2 regions of the Pseudomonas sp. 31-12 genome follow, and region 2 is predicted to be linked to the other one. Evidence: predicted binding sites of a transcription regulator. Region 2 holds the regulator's gene; the other holds the start of a gene.

The links. The regulator sigma-54, encoded in region 2, starts transcription at its own class of promoters, with help from an activator protein. The targets are predictions, from matches to a motif close to ANTGGCATNNANNTTGCTNT.
Region 1: glnK (P-II family nitrogen regulator) is a predicted target of sigma-54. The motif match lies at 1,966-1,985, and genes of this name have one in related genera.

What each region holds. Positions count from the first base shown of each region.
Region 1 covers NZ_CP029482.1:6,661,361-6,668,543, reverse strand. Annotated here, with positions in the region: gene DJ564_RS31625 (HigA family addiction module antitoxin) at 266-544, shown strand; gene DJ564_RS31620 (Bro-N domain-containing protein) at 541-1,062, opposite strand; gene DJ564_RS31615 (accessory factor UbiK family protein) at 1,513-1,773, opposite strand; gene glnK (P-II family nitrogen regulator) at 2,191-2,529, shown strand; gene DJ564_RS31605 (ammonium transporter) at 2,567-3,904, shown strand; gene DJ564_RS31600 (secondary thiamine-phosphate synthase enzyme YjbQ) at 4,119-4,544, shown strand; gene sutA (transcriptional regulator SutA) at 4,646-4,969, shown strand; gene DJ564_RS31590 (HAD family hydrolase) at 5,170-5,874, opposite strand; gene xerC (tyrosine recombinase XerC) at 5,871-6,770, opposite strand; gene DJ564_RS31580 (DUF484 family protein) at 6,773-7,183, opposite strand, start outside.
Region 2 covers NZ_CP029482.1:1,205,206-1,212,388, forward strand. Annotated here, with positions in the region: gene DJ564_RS05420 (aspartate ammonia-lyase) at 1-615, shown strand, start outside; gene DJ564_RS05425 (hypothetical protein) at 643-1,071, shown strand; gene DJ564_RS05430 (superoxide dismutase) at 1,073-1,684, shown strand; gene DJ564_RS05435 (ZIP family metal transporter) at 1,715-2,608, shown strand; gene DJ564_RS05440 (HPr family phosphocarrier protein) at 2,766-3,041, opposite strand; gene rapZ (RNase adapter RapZ) at 3,057-3,914, opposite strand; gene ptsN (PTS IIA-like nitrogen regulatory protein PtsN) at 3,917-4,381, opposite strand; gene hpf (ribosome hibernation-promoting factor, HPF/YfiA family) at 4,394-4,702, opposite strand; gene DJ564_RS05460 (RNA polymerase factor sigma-54) at 4,777-6,270, opposite strand; gene lptB (LPS export ABC transporter ATP-binding protein) at 6,455-7,180, opposite strand; gene lptA (lipopolysaccharide transport periplasmic protein LptA) at 7,180-7,183, opposite strand, start outside.

The sequences.
Region 1 (7,183 bases), 1.3 Mb from region 2:
GGGAACCGCTTCCTGCGGTTTTTTGAAGGGTAGTCGGGGGCGCGTAATGGCGCAGGTGCCAAATTTTCGCAGGATGTTGCTAGTGTCTTTCTGATGGGTGAAGCGTAAGGGAGTGGGGATTTTCGACGTAATCAGTCGCGGGATGAGGTTGTTGTAGGACGTTGCCTGGATTACTGAAGGACTCCGGCGAAAGGGTGTGAGCGATCCTGTCTGGCAGGCAGGGCTGCTTATGATCGTCAATTGATCGCTGCCTTCGGAGAGAAAAATGAAAAAAAATGGAATGCGGCCGGTTCATCCCGGCGAAATCCTCAAGGAGGAGTTTCTTGAGCCGTTGGGTATTTCAGAATCAGCGTTCGCCCATTCGTCGGACGAGTCGTTGAAAACGGTAAACGAAATCGTCATGTACCAGCGTTGTGTCAGTGCCGATCTAGCGGGCAAGTTATCTCGCTGCCTGAATACCACGCCCGAGTTCTGGCTGAAGCTGCAATCGACTTACGATCTGCGTAAAGCCGAAATCGAGAGTGGTCGCGCTTTGTCCACCTAAAGCGACTGCAGCCTCCGCGAAGCACGCTTCCACCACGATGCATTGACCACAGTCTGCGACCGTTCACTATCCGCCAGCATCTGCGGAACATCCTGCAACCGAATCCACGGCTGGTTATTCCAGTGCAGCAAACTCAGCGACATCTCGGGCCAGTTCAACAGGCTCAGCACCGGGCGTTCGGTTGACGTCGGTTGTTGGGCATCTCTGAGCGCTGGCACTACGTCGTGGGTCAGCCATTCGCGCAGTCCTCGGTATTCGGGGCAGTAGTGGTAGACGAGCAGGGCGTAGACGCCGGACTCGCTGATCAGCAGGGTGTTTTCGAGGGTGCCGTGGATGACGACTCGCGCGGATTGATGTTGATCGGGATCGAGTTTTCGGACGGCGCGTTCGTCGAGGAAAAGGCGAAGCAGGCGGCCCAGGTCTCGGGCGCTGAACCAAGGCTGGTTTTCGATTAAAAGCGCGTGGAGGTGGAGTTTGTGGCGGGTGAAGACGTGAGGGATTAGATAGTTTTCATTCATGGTGCATTCTCGGGGTCGAGTGAAGAAAACTGCTTCTGATCGTCGCCAAACGAAAAGGGTGGCAGCTATGCGCGGGTTGGCGAACCGGTGACACCCGAGAACCGGCAGACCCGAAGGTCTCCCACGCATAGCCGCCATAATTCGTGATGGGAATAAATTCCTCAGTCGAATGTGGTCGCGGTGCGTCGGGGTCTTCCAGGTCGCCAAACCCAGTGCTGAATATTCAGCTGGGGATGAGCTTAGGAACCTGGGCTTCGCGGCGCTATCGGACGGCGGTGGTGATCTTTGTAGGACGTTGCCGAGACGGTGGCGGGGCGGAAGATCAAAAGATCGCAGCCTGCGGCAGCTCCTACAGGGGTGTGGTCTGTCCAGTGTGGGAGGGCTGGTAGACCGAGGCGACTCTAATCGCGAGCAGGCTCGCTCCCACAGGGGACTGCATTGTCAGCTGGGTTATTCGGTGGGCGGGTTGAGCTTCGTTTCCAGCTCGGCAACCTTCGCTTCGAGGCTTTCCAGCCGCGCCCGAGTCCGTGCCAGCACAACCATCTGGCTATCAAACTCTTCACGACTCACCAGGTCCAGCTTGCTGAAGCCGCTCTGCAACAGCGCCTTGAACTGGCTTTCGATTTCGCTTTTCGGCAACGGGGTTTCGCCGCTGAAGAGGCGGGAGGCGGTGCCGGTCAGGGCGTCGAGGAAGTCTTTGGGTGCGAGCATGGGAAATGTCCTGTCAACAATGGCGGGCAGTGTATCACGCAGTGTCTATAGTCAATTCCGACAGCAGGGATGCACGCTTTTCGCGCATGTGGATGGACGGTCGCGCACTGTTGTTGTGCGTATCTGTCGGGCTGATTGTGTGAAGCGGCTGTCCGCAGCGGCCAAAGGATTGAATTCAGTGGGTTTTGGCGAGATGGCAAGCTTTCTGCTTAGTCAGTCGTAACCCATGCACTGATGCAGTCGCTGTGACGAATGCAGTGCGCCAAGCGGAACGGGGAGTTGTTTCGTGAGGAGCGGTTAGCTGGCGTCGGACGGGCAGGTAAGGTCGACGATGCGTTACAAAGCCAGGCACTGCGCTTAGACTTGAGACGGGTTTGTTTTCCTGGGGCAAGTCCACCAATTCGGGAGAGAGTTTTCATGAAGCTAGTCACTGCCATCATCAAGCCGTTCAAACTGGACGACGTGCGCGAGTCGCTGTCCGAGATCGGCGTGCAGGGCATTACCGTTACTGAAGTCAAAGGCTTCGGTCGGCAGAAGGGTCACACCGAGCTGTATCGCGGCGCGGAGTACGTGGTCGATTTTCTGCCCAAGGTGAAGATCGATGTCGCCATTGACGACAAGGATCTGGACCGGGTTATCGAGGCGATAACCAAGGCCGCCAACACCGGCAAGATCGGTGACGGCAAGATCTTCGTGGTCAATCTGGAACAGGCGATTCGCATCCGTACCGGCGAAACCGATACCGACGCGATTTAAACGCCGCCACAAACCCAACGCCCCAGGAGAAAACAATATGACTCTGCGTAAATTCGCAGGGCTAGGAGCCCTGTTGTCCCTCGTAATGCCCAGCCTGGCTATGGCGGCAGACGAAGTGGCGGCCCCAGTCCTCAACTCCGGCGATACCGCCTGGATGATGACCTCGACAGCCCTCGTGCTGTTCATGACCATTCCCGGCCTCGCCCTGTTCTACGGCGGCATGGTTCGCTCCAAAAACATTCTTTCCGTGATGATGCAGTGCTTCGCCATTACCGGTCTGATCAGCATTCTGTGGGTCATTTATGGCTACAGCATCGCGTTCGACACCACCGGCATGGAGCAGGGCGTCGTCAACTTCAACTCGTTCTTCGGTGGCATGGGCAAGGCATTCCTCGCCGGTGTCACGCCGTCGAGCCTGACCGGTCCTGCGGCGCTGTTCCCTGAGGCGGTGTTCATCACCTTCCAGATGACCTTCGCCATCATCACCCCTGCGCTGATCGTCGGTGCCTTCGCCGAGCGGATGAAGTTCTCCGCCATGCTGATCTTCATGGGCGTGTGGTTCACCCTGGTTTACGCACCGATTGCGCACATGGTCTGGTCCGGCAACGGCGGCCTGATGTGGGACTGGGGCGTGCTCGACTTCGCTGGCGGCACCGTGGTGCACATCAACGCCGGTGTGGCCGGTCTGGTTGCGTGCATCGTGCTCGGCAAGCGTAAAGGCTTCCCGACCACGCCGATGGCGCCGCACAACCTCGGTTACACCCTGATGGGCGCCGCGATGCTGTGGGTGGGTTGGTTCGGTTTCAACGCCGGTTCCGCCGCTGCGGCCAACGGCACCGCCGGTATGGCGATGCTGGTGACCCAGATCGCAACCGCCGCTGCTGCACTGGGCTGGATGTTCGCCGAGTGGATCACCCACGGCAAACCAAGTGCACTGGGTATCGCTTCGGGTGTTGTGGCCGGTCTGGTCGCCATCACCCCGGCCGCTGGCACCGTGGGCCCGATGGGCGCGCTGGTCATCGGTCTGGCAGCAGGCGTGGTGTGCTTCTTCTGCGCCACCACCCTGAAACGCAAACTTGGCTATGACGATTCCCTGGACGCCTTCGGTGTGCACGGTATCGGCGGTATCCTCGGCGCGATCCTGACCGGTGTGTTCGCCGCACCGTCCCTGGGTGGCTTTGGCACCGTCACCGACATCGCCGCTCAAGTCTGGATTCAGTGCAAAGGCGTGGGCTTCACGGTGATCTACACCGCGATCGTCACCTACGTCATTCTCAAGGTACTGGACGCTGTCATGGGTCTGCGTATCACGGAAGAAGAAGAGGCCGTCGGCATCGACCTGGCACTCCACAACGAACGCGGCTACAACTTGTAAGCACGCGCATAAAAAACTTGCCCGGCTTGCCGGGCATTTTTTTGTCTGGAGTTTGTCAGTGAAGGGACTGCTGAAAGGTTTTTTCGTACACGTTTAGTGGCGTTTAAGACGGGCGTTTTTCTGCGGCCAATGGCTTACATGATTGAAGGAATATTAGGGCCTTTGTTTTTTCCCAGAGCGCGCTAGAATGCGCCCCGAACGTGCGGAGAACTGTATGTGGCAACAGACTCTGATTACCCTGCGGGCACGGCCCCGGGGCTTTCATCTGGTAACGGACGAGTTACTCGCCGGCCTGCCTGAACTCAAGGCGTGTCGGGTCGGTCTGTTGCATCTGTGGCTGCAGCATACCTCGGCGTCGTTGACCATCAACGAGAACGCCGATCCGGCGGTACGTCGCGACTTCGAACGATTTTTCAATCGTCTGATCCCACAAGGAACAGACGGCTATGAGCATAACGACGAAGGCCTGGACGACCTCCCGGCGCACTTCAAGGCCAGCGTGCTTGGCTGTCAGCTCAGTTTGCCGATTTCGGCAGGCCGACTGGCGCTGGGGACCTGGCAAGGCGTTTATCTGGGCGAGCACCGTGATTTTGGCGGTGCCCGTAAAGTCCTCGCCACCGTGCACGGTGAAGAGGCATGAACCGCTGGTCACCAGCGGTTATTGAATTTTTCCGGCGGCTGTCGACAGACGGTGAAGCTGGGCTATAACTAATCTGCTTTTCGCAAGTCATGAGGTAGAACATGAGCGACGATGATCTGGAAAACGACGACCTCGAAGTAGGCGACGAAGACGAGGCTGAAGAAGGTCTGGAAGCAGCAGCGGAAGACGTTGCTGACGACGATGGTGGTGAAACGCCCGTTCCGACAGCCAAAGGCAAAGCCAAGGCTGCGGTGTCGGTTGACGAGCTGCCGAGCGTCGAAGCCAAGAACAAGGAACGCGACGCCCTGGCCAAGGCCATGGAAGAGTTTCTGGCACGGGGCGGCAAGGTGCAGGAAGTGGAGGCCAATGTGGTCGCCGATCCTCCCAAGAAGCCTGACAACAAGTACGGCAGCCGGCCTATCTAAGCGTCTGCTATTGGCTTGCTGAAAAGGCCCGCCGTCGCTGCGGGCTTTTTCATGGGCGAAGAAAAGGTATGGACTTGGCACTATCCACTGTGGGAGCGAGCCTGCTCGCGAAGGGGTCATCACATTCAAAATAGATGTCGGATGACCCACCGCTTTCGCGAGCAGGCTCGCTCCCACAAGGGTTGTATGTGAATTCAGGATCAGTGTTGGGCGTTCCACCGAGCCAGCAACGCCGGCAATTCGGTCAAACTGCGAATCTCGGCATCCGGTGCCTTCTCGGCTTCCCAGTCCTTGCGCGCCGGGTTAAACCAGATCGCCCGCAACCCAGCCTGCTGCGCCCCGGCAATGTCATCCCCTGGATGATCGCCGATATGCACCGCCGTCTCCGCCATCGCCCCACCACGTTGCAGCGCCTCATGAAACAGTCGTGCATCGGGCTTGGCGATGCCGATGTCTTCGGCGCACAACGCAAACTTGAAGTAATCCGCCAGCCCCAGCCGGCGTACATCGGCGTTGCCATTGGTGACCACGCCCAAGGCGTAATGCTTGGCCAGTGTCTCCAGCGTCGGTTCGACTTCAGGGAACACCTCGATCTGATGCCGTGCATGCAGAAACACTTCAAAACCCTTGTCAGCCAGGTCCGAAGCCTGACCGTGGTCGTAACCGGACTCTTCCAGCGCGTGGAATAACACCCGGCGGCGCAGCGCGCTGATGCGGTGTTTGAGGCTCGGTTCGCTGGTCAGGATCCGCTCACGAATGGCCCACAGATGCTCTACCGGCACCGCGCCCAGATTCGGTGCGTGTTCGATCAGCCATTCACGCAGTATGGCTTCGGCGCTGACGATCACCGGGGCGGTGTCCCACAGGGTGTCGTCTAGGTCGAAGGTGATCAATTGGATGGTCATGAATCATCGCCCTTAATGCGTTTGGCCCGTGGATGGGCGCTGTCGTAGACCGTGGCCAGGTGCTGGAAGTCCAGGTGGGTGTAGATCTGGGTGGTTTTGATGTCCGAGTGGCCGAGCAATTCCTGGACGGCGCGCAGGTCCTGCGAGGATTCCAGCAAATGGCTGGCAAAGGAATGCCGCAGCATGTGCGGGTGCAGGTTCTGCCCCAGCTCACGTTCGCCAGCGGCTTTGACCCGCACCTGAATCGCCCGAGGGCCAAGGCGTCGGCCTTGCTGGCTGACAAACACCGCGTCGTCCGCCGGGTTGGTCATCGCGCGCAACGGCAGCCACAGTTCCAGGGCTTCGCGGGCCTTTTTGCCCACCGGCAGCAGCCGAGTCTTGCTGCCCTTGCCAAGCACCTGAACCATGCCGTCGGCCAGGTCCAGTTGATCGAGATTGAGCCCGGTCAGCTCCGACAGCCGCAAACCCGAGGAGTAAAACAGCTCCAGAATCGCCTGATCCCGACGCGCCAGGAAATCATCCTCCACCGCGCCTTCCAGCAGCTGCAGCGCGCGGTCGGTGTCGAGGGTTTTTGGCAGCCGACGTTCGCCCTTGGGCGGCGCCAGGCCATTGGCCGGATCGTGATCGCACAGGCCTTCACGGTTCAGATAATGATAGAGGCCACGGACTGCCGACAGCAGGCGTGCCAGGCTGCGGGACGATTGACCCTGTGAATGCAGGCGCGCGATCAGGCTGCGCAAACGCTGGATATCCAGCGCGGCCCAGCTGCTGATGTTCTGTTTGACGCACCAGCCCAGCACTTTGTCGAGGTCGCGGCGGTAGGCGTACAGCGTGTGGGGCGACACCTGCCGCTCACTGCGCAGGTGTTCGCAGTAAGCGTCCAGTTGCCGTTCCATGGTCAGCGTACCGAGCGCAGGGAGCTGTTGACCCGAGGCAGTACGCGGCCCATGACTTCGGCGATGTAGCTGAGGAACAACGTGCCGACCGAGCTTTTGTAGTGCTGTGGGTCGCGGCTGGCGATGGCCAGGACGCCGTGGATGCCTTGATAGCTGATGGCGACGACGGCGGTGGAGCCGATCTGCTTGCGCTGTTCTTCGCCGAACAGGAAGTCCAGCTCGTGTTCACGCAGGCTGCCGCTGACGCTTTTGTCTTCCGAGAGCAGGCCGCCGATGGCCGTTTGCGCGTCGGCATGGGTGACCCAGCGACCGACCGGCATGGGATTGTCGCCCAGCAGGATCAGGCTGACAAAAGGCACCTGGAAGTCCTGGCGCAGACTGTCTTCGACGCTGATCACCACGTCTTCCAGGCT
Region 2 (7,183 bases):
GGCAAGGATCTGTTTGCCCTGATCGGCTCCCAGGACACTGCGGTGGCGGTCTCCGGCCAACTCAAAGCGACAGCGGTTTCCCTGATGAAGATCGCCAACGACCTGCGCTGGATGAACTCCGGCCCGCTGGCCGGCCTCGGCGAAATCGAACTCGAAGCGTTGCAGCCGGGCTCGTCGATCATGCCGGGAAAGGTCAACCCGGTGATCCCGGAAGCCACCGCCATGGTCGCCGCCCAGGTGATCGGCAATGACACGGTGATAACCATCGCCGGTCAGTCGGGCAATTTCGAATTGAACGTGATGCTGCCGATCATCGCCCAGAACCTGCTGAGCAGCATCGAATTGCTGGCCAACTCCAGCCATCTGCTGGGGGAGAAGGCCATCGCCACTTTCAAGGTCAACGAGGCGCGGATCAAAGAGGCGCTGTCGCGCAACCCGATTCTGGTGACCGCACTCAACCCGATCATCGGTTACCAAAAAGCCGCTGAAATCGCCAAGAAGGCCTATCAGCAGGGCCGTCCGGTGATTGATGTCGCCCTGGAACACACCGACCTGACACGCAGCCAACTGGAAGAATTGCTCAACCCAGAGAAGCTCACCGCAGGCGGCGTGTAATCACCGCTACCGCTTTGGAGGCTCACCATGGAGCACTGGAAACGCACGATCGAAAGGGCCAATCGCCATTTCATGCTGGGCGAACTCGTCGATGCCCGCGAGGCTTACTTGCAGGCTTTGGCCCTGGCCCAGGTGTTGTTCGAGCGCTGGGCGGATGCCGACGAAGCGGTGGCGGCCTGCGTGATTTCCCACCACAACCTGGCCGACTTGCATTTGAGTCTTAACCAGCCGGAGGAGAGCGCCGAATATTTGTGCGCGATCCATCAGCGGTTGTTGCAGACCCTGCAGGACCCGCGCCTGGCCCCGGCCCTGCGTGAAGCCGCGCTGCGCCAAAGCAGCAAAACCTATGTCGAGCTGCTGAATTTCATCAGCGAGCATGGCGAATACCCGCGCACGCACCGTTTGCTGCGCACCGATACCGCATCGTCTGCGCCTCTACATCATGGAGTCCATTGAAATGGCTTTTACCTTGCCTGCCCTGCCTTACGCCTACGATGCCCTGGAACCGCATATTGATGCGCAGACCATGGAGATCCACTACACCAAGCACCACCAGACCTACATCAATAATCTCAACGCCGCTGTCGAGGGCACCGAATTTGCCGAATGGTCGGTGGAAAAACTGGTCGCCAGCGTCCAGCAACTGCCGGAAAAACTCCGTGCGGCGGTGATCAATCAGGGCGGCGGCCACGCCAACCATTCGCTGTTCTGGGAAGTGATGGCGCCTCACGGCGGCGGCAAACCCGACGGTGCGCTGGCCAAGGCGATTGATGAGCAACTGGGTGGTCTGGAGAGTTTCAAGGAAGCGTTCACCAAAGCCGCGCTGACCCGCTTTGGCAGTGGCTGGGCCTGGCTGAGTGTCACACCGCAAAAGGCCCTGATTGTGGAAAGCAGCGGTAACCAGGACAGCCCGTTGATGAATGGCAATACGCCGATCCTCGGCCTGGATGTCTGGGAGCACGCCTATTACCTGCAATATCAGAACCGCCGTCCGGAATACATCAATGCGTTCTACAACGTCATCAATTGGCCTGAAGTCGCTGCGCGGTATCAGGCTGCGCTGGTTTAAGTCCTCTATCAAAACAATCCAAGGCTGACTATGGGCACTGAAACACTGGCGATCGGCAGCGGACGAATGTTTCGCTACGCGTTGGGATCGCTGTTGCTGCTGGCGGGCATGTCGTTGTTGGTCGCCCATGGACTGGCGTGGCTGGACCTCGAGCCAAGATTGCTGCGCGCACTGCAGGGCGGGGCGATTTGCGCCTTGGGCACTGCGTTGGGTGCAGTGCCGGTGCTGGTGATTCGGCGGATGCCGCAGTCGGTCAGCGATACGCTGCTCGGTTTCGGTGCCGGGGTGATGCTCGCGGCGACGGCGTTTTCGCTGATTGTCCCGGGGATCTCCGCCGCTGAAAGCCTGGGGCTGACACCCTGGGCGGCCAGCGGACTGATCAGCTTCGGCATCATGCTCGGCGCGTTCGGGCTGTTTCTGGTGGATCGAAAGGTCTCGGGCGCCTCACCGGAAATGCTCGTCGGAACCCTGGAACGGCCGGTCATCCCGCCGCGGATTTGGTTGTTTGTGTTTGCCATCATTGCCCACAACATTCCTGAAGGCATGGCGGTCGGGGTCTCGGCCGGTGGAGGAATGCCGGATGCCGACAGCCTGGCCATGGGCATCGCGTTGCAGGATGTACCGGAAGGGCTGGTGATCGCGCTGGTGCTGGCAGGCGCGGGGATGTCGCGGGTCAAGGCGTTCCTGATCGGTGCGGCATCAGGGTTGGTCGAGCCGGTCTTCGCGCTGTTGTGCGCCTGGTTGGTGAGCCTGGCCGAATTGCTGTTGCCATTGGGATTGGCGCTGGCGGCGGGGGCGATGTTGCTGGTGGTCACCCATGAAGTCATCCCCGAATCGCGGCGCAATGGTCACGACAAGCTGGCGAGCCTTGGGTTGTTGGCCGGGTTTTGTTTGATGATGGTGATGGATACGGCGTTGGCCTGAATCGTGGCGAGGGAGCTTGCTCCCGCTCGGCTGCGCAGCAGTCGTGAAATCAGCGGATGCGGTATATCTGAAATGTTGCGGTGGCAGGTTTTAGGGCCGCTTCGCAGCCCAGCGGGAGCAAGCTCCCTCGCCACAGGTGCCCGCTCAAAAAGGCGGGTTATTCGCCTTCGTCGAAGAAGTTGTTGATCAATGCGACCAGCGCATCCATCGCTTCCTGCTCTTGCTCGCCTTCCGTACTCAGATGGATTTTGGTGCCCTTGCCGGCGGCGAGCATCATCATGGCCATGATGCTTTTGCCATCGACCGTGGATTCTGGTGTGCGACCGACTCTGATCTTGCATTCCGGATACTGACCAGCAACGCCAACGAATTTAGCCGAAGCGCGGGCATGCAGGCCCAGCTTGTTGATGATTTCTATGTCCCGAGCAGGCATCGCGATGTGAATCCTTTAGCTGAGGTCGCGGTGGCGAACCTGGACGTTCTTCAGGGATTGTTGCAGGACCTGGCCCAGACGTTCGGTCAGGTAGACGGAGCGGTGATGCCCGCCGGTGCAGCCAATGGCAATGGTGACATAAGCCCGGTTGCTGGCGGCAAAGCGCGGCAACCACTTGAGCAGGTATGTGGAAATGTCCTGGAACATCTCTTCGACGTCCGGTTGTGCCGCCAGGTAGTCGGCCACCGGTTGATCAAGTCCGGACTGCTCACGCAATTCCGGTTTCCAGTAAGGGTTGGGCAGGCAGCGCACGTCGAACACCAGGTCGGCGTCGACCGGCATGCCACGCTTGAACCCGAAAGACTCCACCAGGAACGCAGTGCCGGCTTCCGGCTGGTTCAGCAGGCGCAACTTGATGGTATCGCGCAGCTGATAAAGGTTCAGGTTGGTGGTGTTGACCTTGAGGTCGGCCAGGTCGGCGATAGGGCCCAGCAACAGGGTCTCGTCTTGAATCGCCTCGGCCAGCGAGCGATTGGCGTTGCTCAGAGGGTGGCGACGACGGGTTTCCGAGAAGCGTTTGAGCAACGTTTCTTCGTCAGCGTCCAGATACAGCACATCGCATTTGATATGCCGACTGCGGACTTCTTCCAACAGTTCCGGAAACCGTGACAGGTGACTCGGCAGGTTGCGCGCATCGATGGAGACGGCAACCAGCGGCTGTGCCAGTTCAGTATGAATCAGCGCGCGCTCGGCCAGTTCCGGCAGTAATCCGGCGGGAAGGTTGTCGATGCAGTAGTAGCCGTTGTCCTCGAGAACATCGAGGGCGGTACTTTTACCTGAGCCGGAACGGCCACTGACGATGATCAGGCGCATGATCAGTGACCGTTCTGCTCGTCCAGGACAACCTGATACAAGGCTGCGTTGCTCGGGGCACTGCGCAGTTTTTCGCGCACTTCCTTGCGATCGAGCATGCTGGCGATCTGGCGCAGAAGTTCCAGGTGGGCATCGGTAGCGGCTTCCGGGACCAGCAGAACGAACAGCAGGTCAACCGGGGCGCCGTCGATGGCGTCGAAATCGATGGGGGCGTCGAGGTGCATCAATGCGCTGACAGGCGACGTACAACCTTTCAGACGACAGTGGGGAATGGCGATGCCGTTACCAAAACCGGTCGAACCGAGTTTTTCACGGGCAATCAGAGCCTCGAAGACATCTTGCATCTCCAGATCCGGGACTTCTTTATGGATAAGGTTGGCAATTTGCTCGAGGGCTTTCTTTTTGCTGCCGCCCGGCACGTTCACGAGGGAACGGCCGGGGGTCAGGATGCTTTCAAGTCGGATCATGGGTAGGGAGTGTTAACGACCGGTCGCGCCCTGGAGGAGGCTTTGGGTCTTTTCCTTATGCTTTTTGAGTTGTTTATCCAGCTTGTCGGTCAGCGCGTCGATCGCCGCATACATATCGGTATGCTCCGCGTTGGCGACCACTTCATTGCCGGGAATATGCAGCGTGGCTTCGATTTTCTGCTTGAGCTTTTCGACCGTCATCGTGACCTGCACGTTGGTGATCTTGTCGAAATGCCTCTCTAATCGTTGGAGTTTTTCGCCGATGTAGGTGCGAAGAGGTTCGGTCACTTCCAGTTGGTGTCCACTGATGTTGACTTGCATACAGCTTCTCCTTCGTTGCCAGTGCATAAAGCGGCAGGCAGAAATGCCTGCCACTGGAACGCTGTGGCGTGGCTCTACATCAACCGCTTGCGTTCGCTCGAAGGCGCGATTCCGAGGGATTCGCGGTACTTGGCGACGGTGCGGCGAGCCACCTGAATGCCTTGTGCCTCCAGTAAACCAGCGATCTTGCTGTCACTCAACGGCTTTTTCTGATTTTCCGCAGCAACCAGTTTTTTGATGATCGCGCGGATCGCTGTGGACGAGCATTCACCGCCTTCGGAGGTGCTGACGTGGCTCGAGAAAAAGTATTTCAGTTCATATATGCCCCGAGGGGTATGCATGAATTTCTGTGTAGTCACCCGGGAAATCGTCGATTCGTGCATGCCTACCGCTTCGGCGATGTCATGCAGGACCAGCGGTTTCATCGCTTCGTCGCCGTACTCCAGGAAGCCGCGCTGATGCTCGACGATCTGGGTGGCTACTTTCATAAGAGTTTCGTTGCGGCTTTGCAGGCTTTTGATGAACCAGCGGGCTTCTTGCAGCTGATTGCGCATAAAGGTGTTGTCGGCACTGGTGTCGGCGCGGCGTACAAAACCGGCATATTGAGCGTTGACCCGCAACCGTGGCACCGATTCCTGGTTCAGCTCGACCAGCCAGCGCTCGTTGTCCTTGCGCACGATCACGTCAGGGACAACGTACTCGGCTTCACTCGACTCGATCTGCGAGCCCGGACGCGGGTTGAGGCTCTGCACCAGTTCGATCACCTGGCGCAGTTCATCTTCCTTGAGCTTCATGCGGCGCATCAGCTGGCTGTAGTCGCGGCTGCCGAGCAGGTCGATGTAGTCGGTGACCAGGCGCTTGGCTTCGGCCAGCCAAGGCGTCTTGGCGGGCAGCTGGCGCAGTTGCAGCAGCAGGCATTCACCCAGATTGCGGGCGCCGATGCCGGCCGGCTCGAATTGCTGGATGCGGTGCAGGACGGCTTCGATTTCGTCCAGTTCAATGTCCAGTTCCGGATCGAAGGCTTCGAGAATTTCCTCGAGGGTTTCGTCCAGGTAACCCTGATTGTTGATGCAGTCGATCAGGGTCACGGCTATCAGGCGATCGGTGTCGGACATCGGTGCCAGGTTCAGTTGCCACAACAAATGGCTTTGCAGGCTTTCGCCGGCCGATGTGCGGGTGGTGAAATCCCACTCGTCGTCATCGCTGCTGGGCAGGCTGCTGGCGCTGGTCTGGTAGACGTCTTCCCACGCGGTATCGACAGGCAGTTCGTTGGGAATGCGCTCGTTCCAGTCACCTTCCTCGAGGTTATCCACCGTCGGGGCGGTTTCCTGATAGGAGGGTTCCGAAACATCGGCGTTGGGGAGCTGTTCGGCTTTGTCGGCCAATGGGTCGGCGTTATCGAAGTCGTCGCCTTCTTCCTGGCGTTCGAGCATCGGATTGGACTCCAGGGCCTCCTGGATTTCCTGTTGCAGGTCCAGGGTCGACAATTGGAGCAGGCGGATGGCCTGTTGCAGCTGCGGTGTCATCGTCAGCTGCTGGCCCATTCTCAAGACTAGCGATGGTTTCATGGCAGGGGCTTAACACCTTATTCGCCGGCGCACATGCGCCATCCACTACAGGGCGCCGGAGCGCCAAACATAAGCAAATTATATGCCCGAAACTGCAGCGTTTGCCTAGAGCGCTGTAACAATAAAAAAGTATTGATTTTTTATCGAGACGAGCGCTCGGACAACCAGCCAGACACGTCAGCGCTTACAGGCGGAACTCGTGGCCCAGATACACTTCCTTGACCAGTTCGTTGGCCAGGATGGTGGCGGAGTCACCTTCGGCGATCAGCTGGCCATCGTTTACGATGTAGGCAGTTTCGCAGATATCCAGGGTCTCACGGACGTTGTGGTCAGTGATCAGCACGCCAATGCCTTTGGCCTTGAGGTGGTAGATGATCTGTTTGATGTCGCCCACCGAGATCGGGTCCACACCGGCGAAAGGTTCATCGAGCAGGATGAATTTCGGGTTGGTGGCCAGTGCCCGGGCGATTTCCACGCGGCGGCGCTCACCACCGGACAGGCTCATGCCGAGGTTGTCGCGGATGTGGCTGATGTGGAATTCCTGCAGCAGGCTTTCCAGCTCCTTGCGACGATCGGCCTTGTCGAGTTCCTTGCGGGTCTCGAGGATGGCCATGATGTTGTCCGCAACCGAGAGTTTGCGGAAGATCGACGCTTCTTGCGGAAGATAGCCGATACCGGCCTTTGCACGACCGTGCATCGGCTGGTGGCTGACGTCCAGGTCGTCGATCAGTACGCGACCCTGATCGGCCTGCACAAGGCCAACGATCATGTAGAAGCAGGTGGTCTTGCCGGCGCCGTTAGGGCCCAGCAGGCCGACGATCTGACCGCTGTCGATGGACAGGCTGACGTCACGCACGACCTGGCGGCTCTTGTAGCTCTTGGCCAGATGCTGAGCTTTCAGAGTTGCCATTAC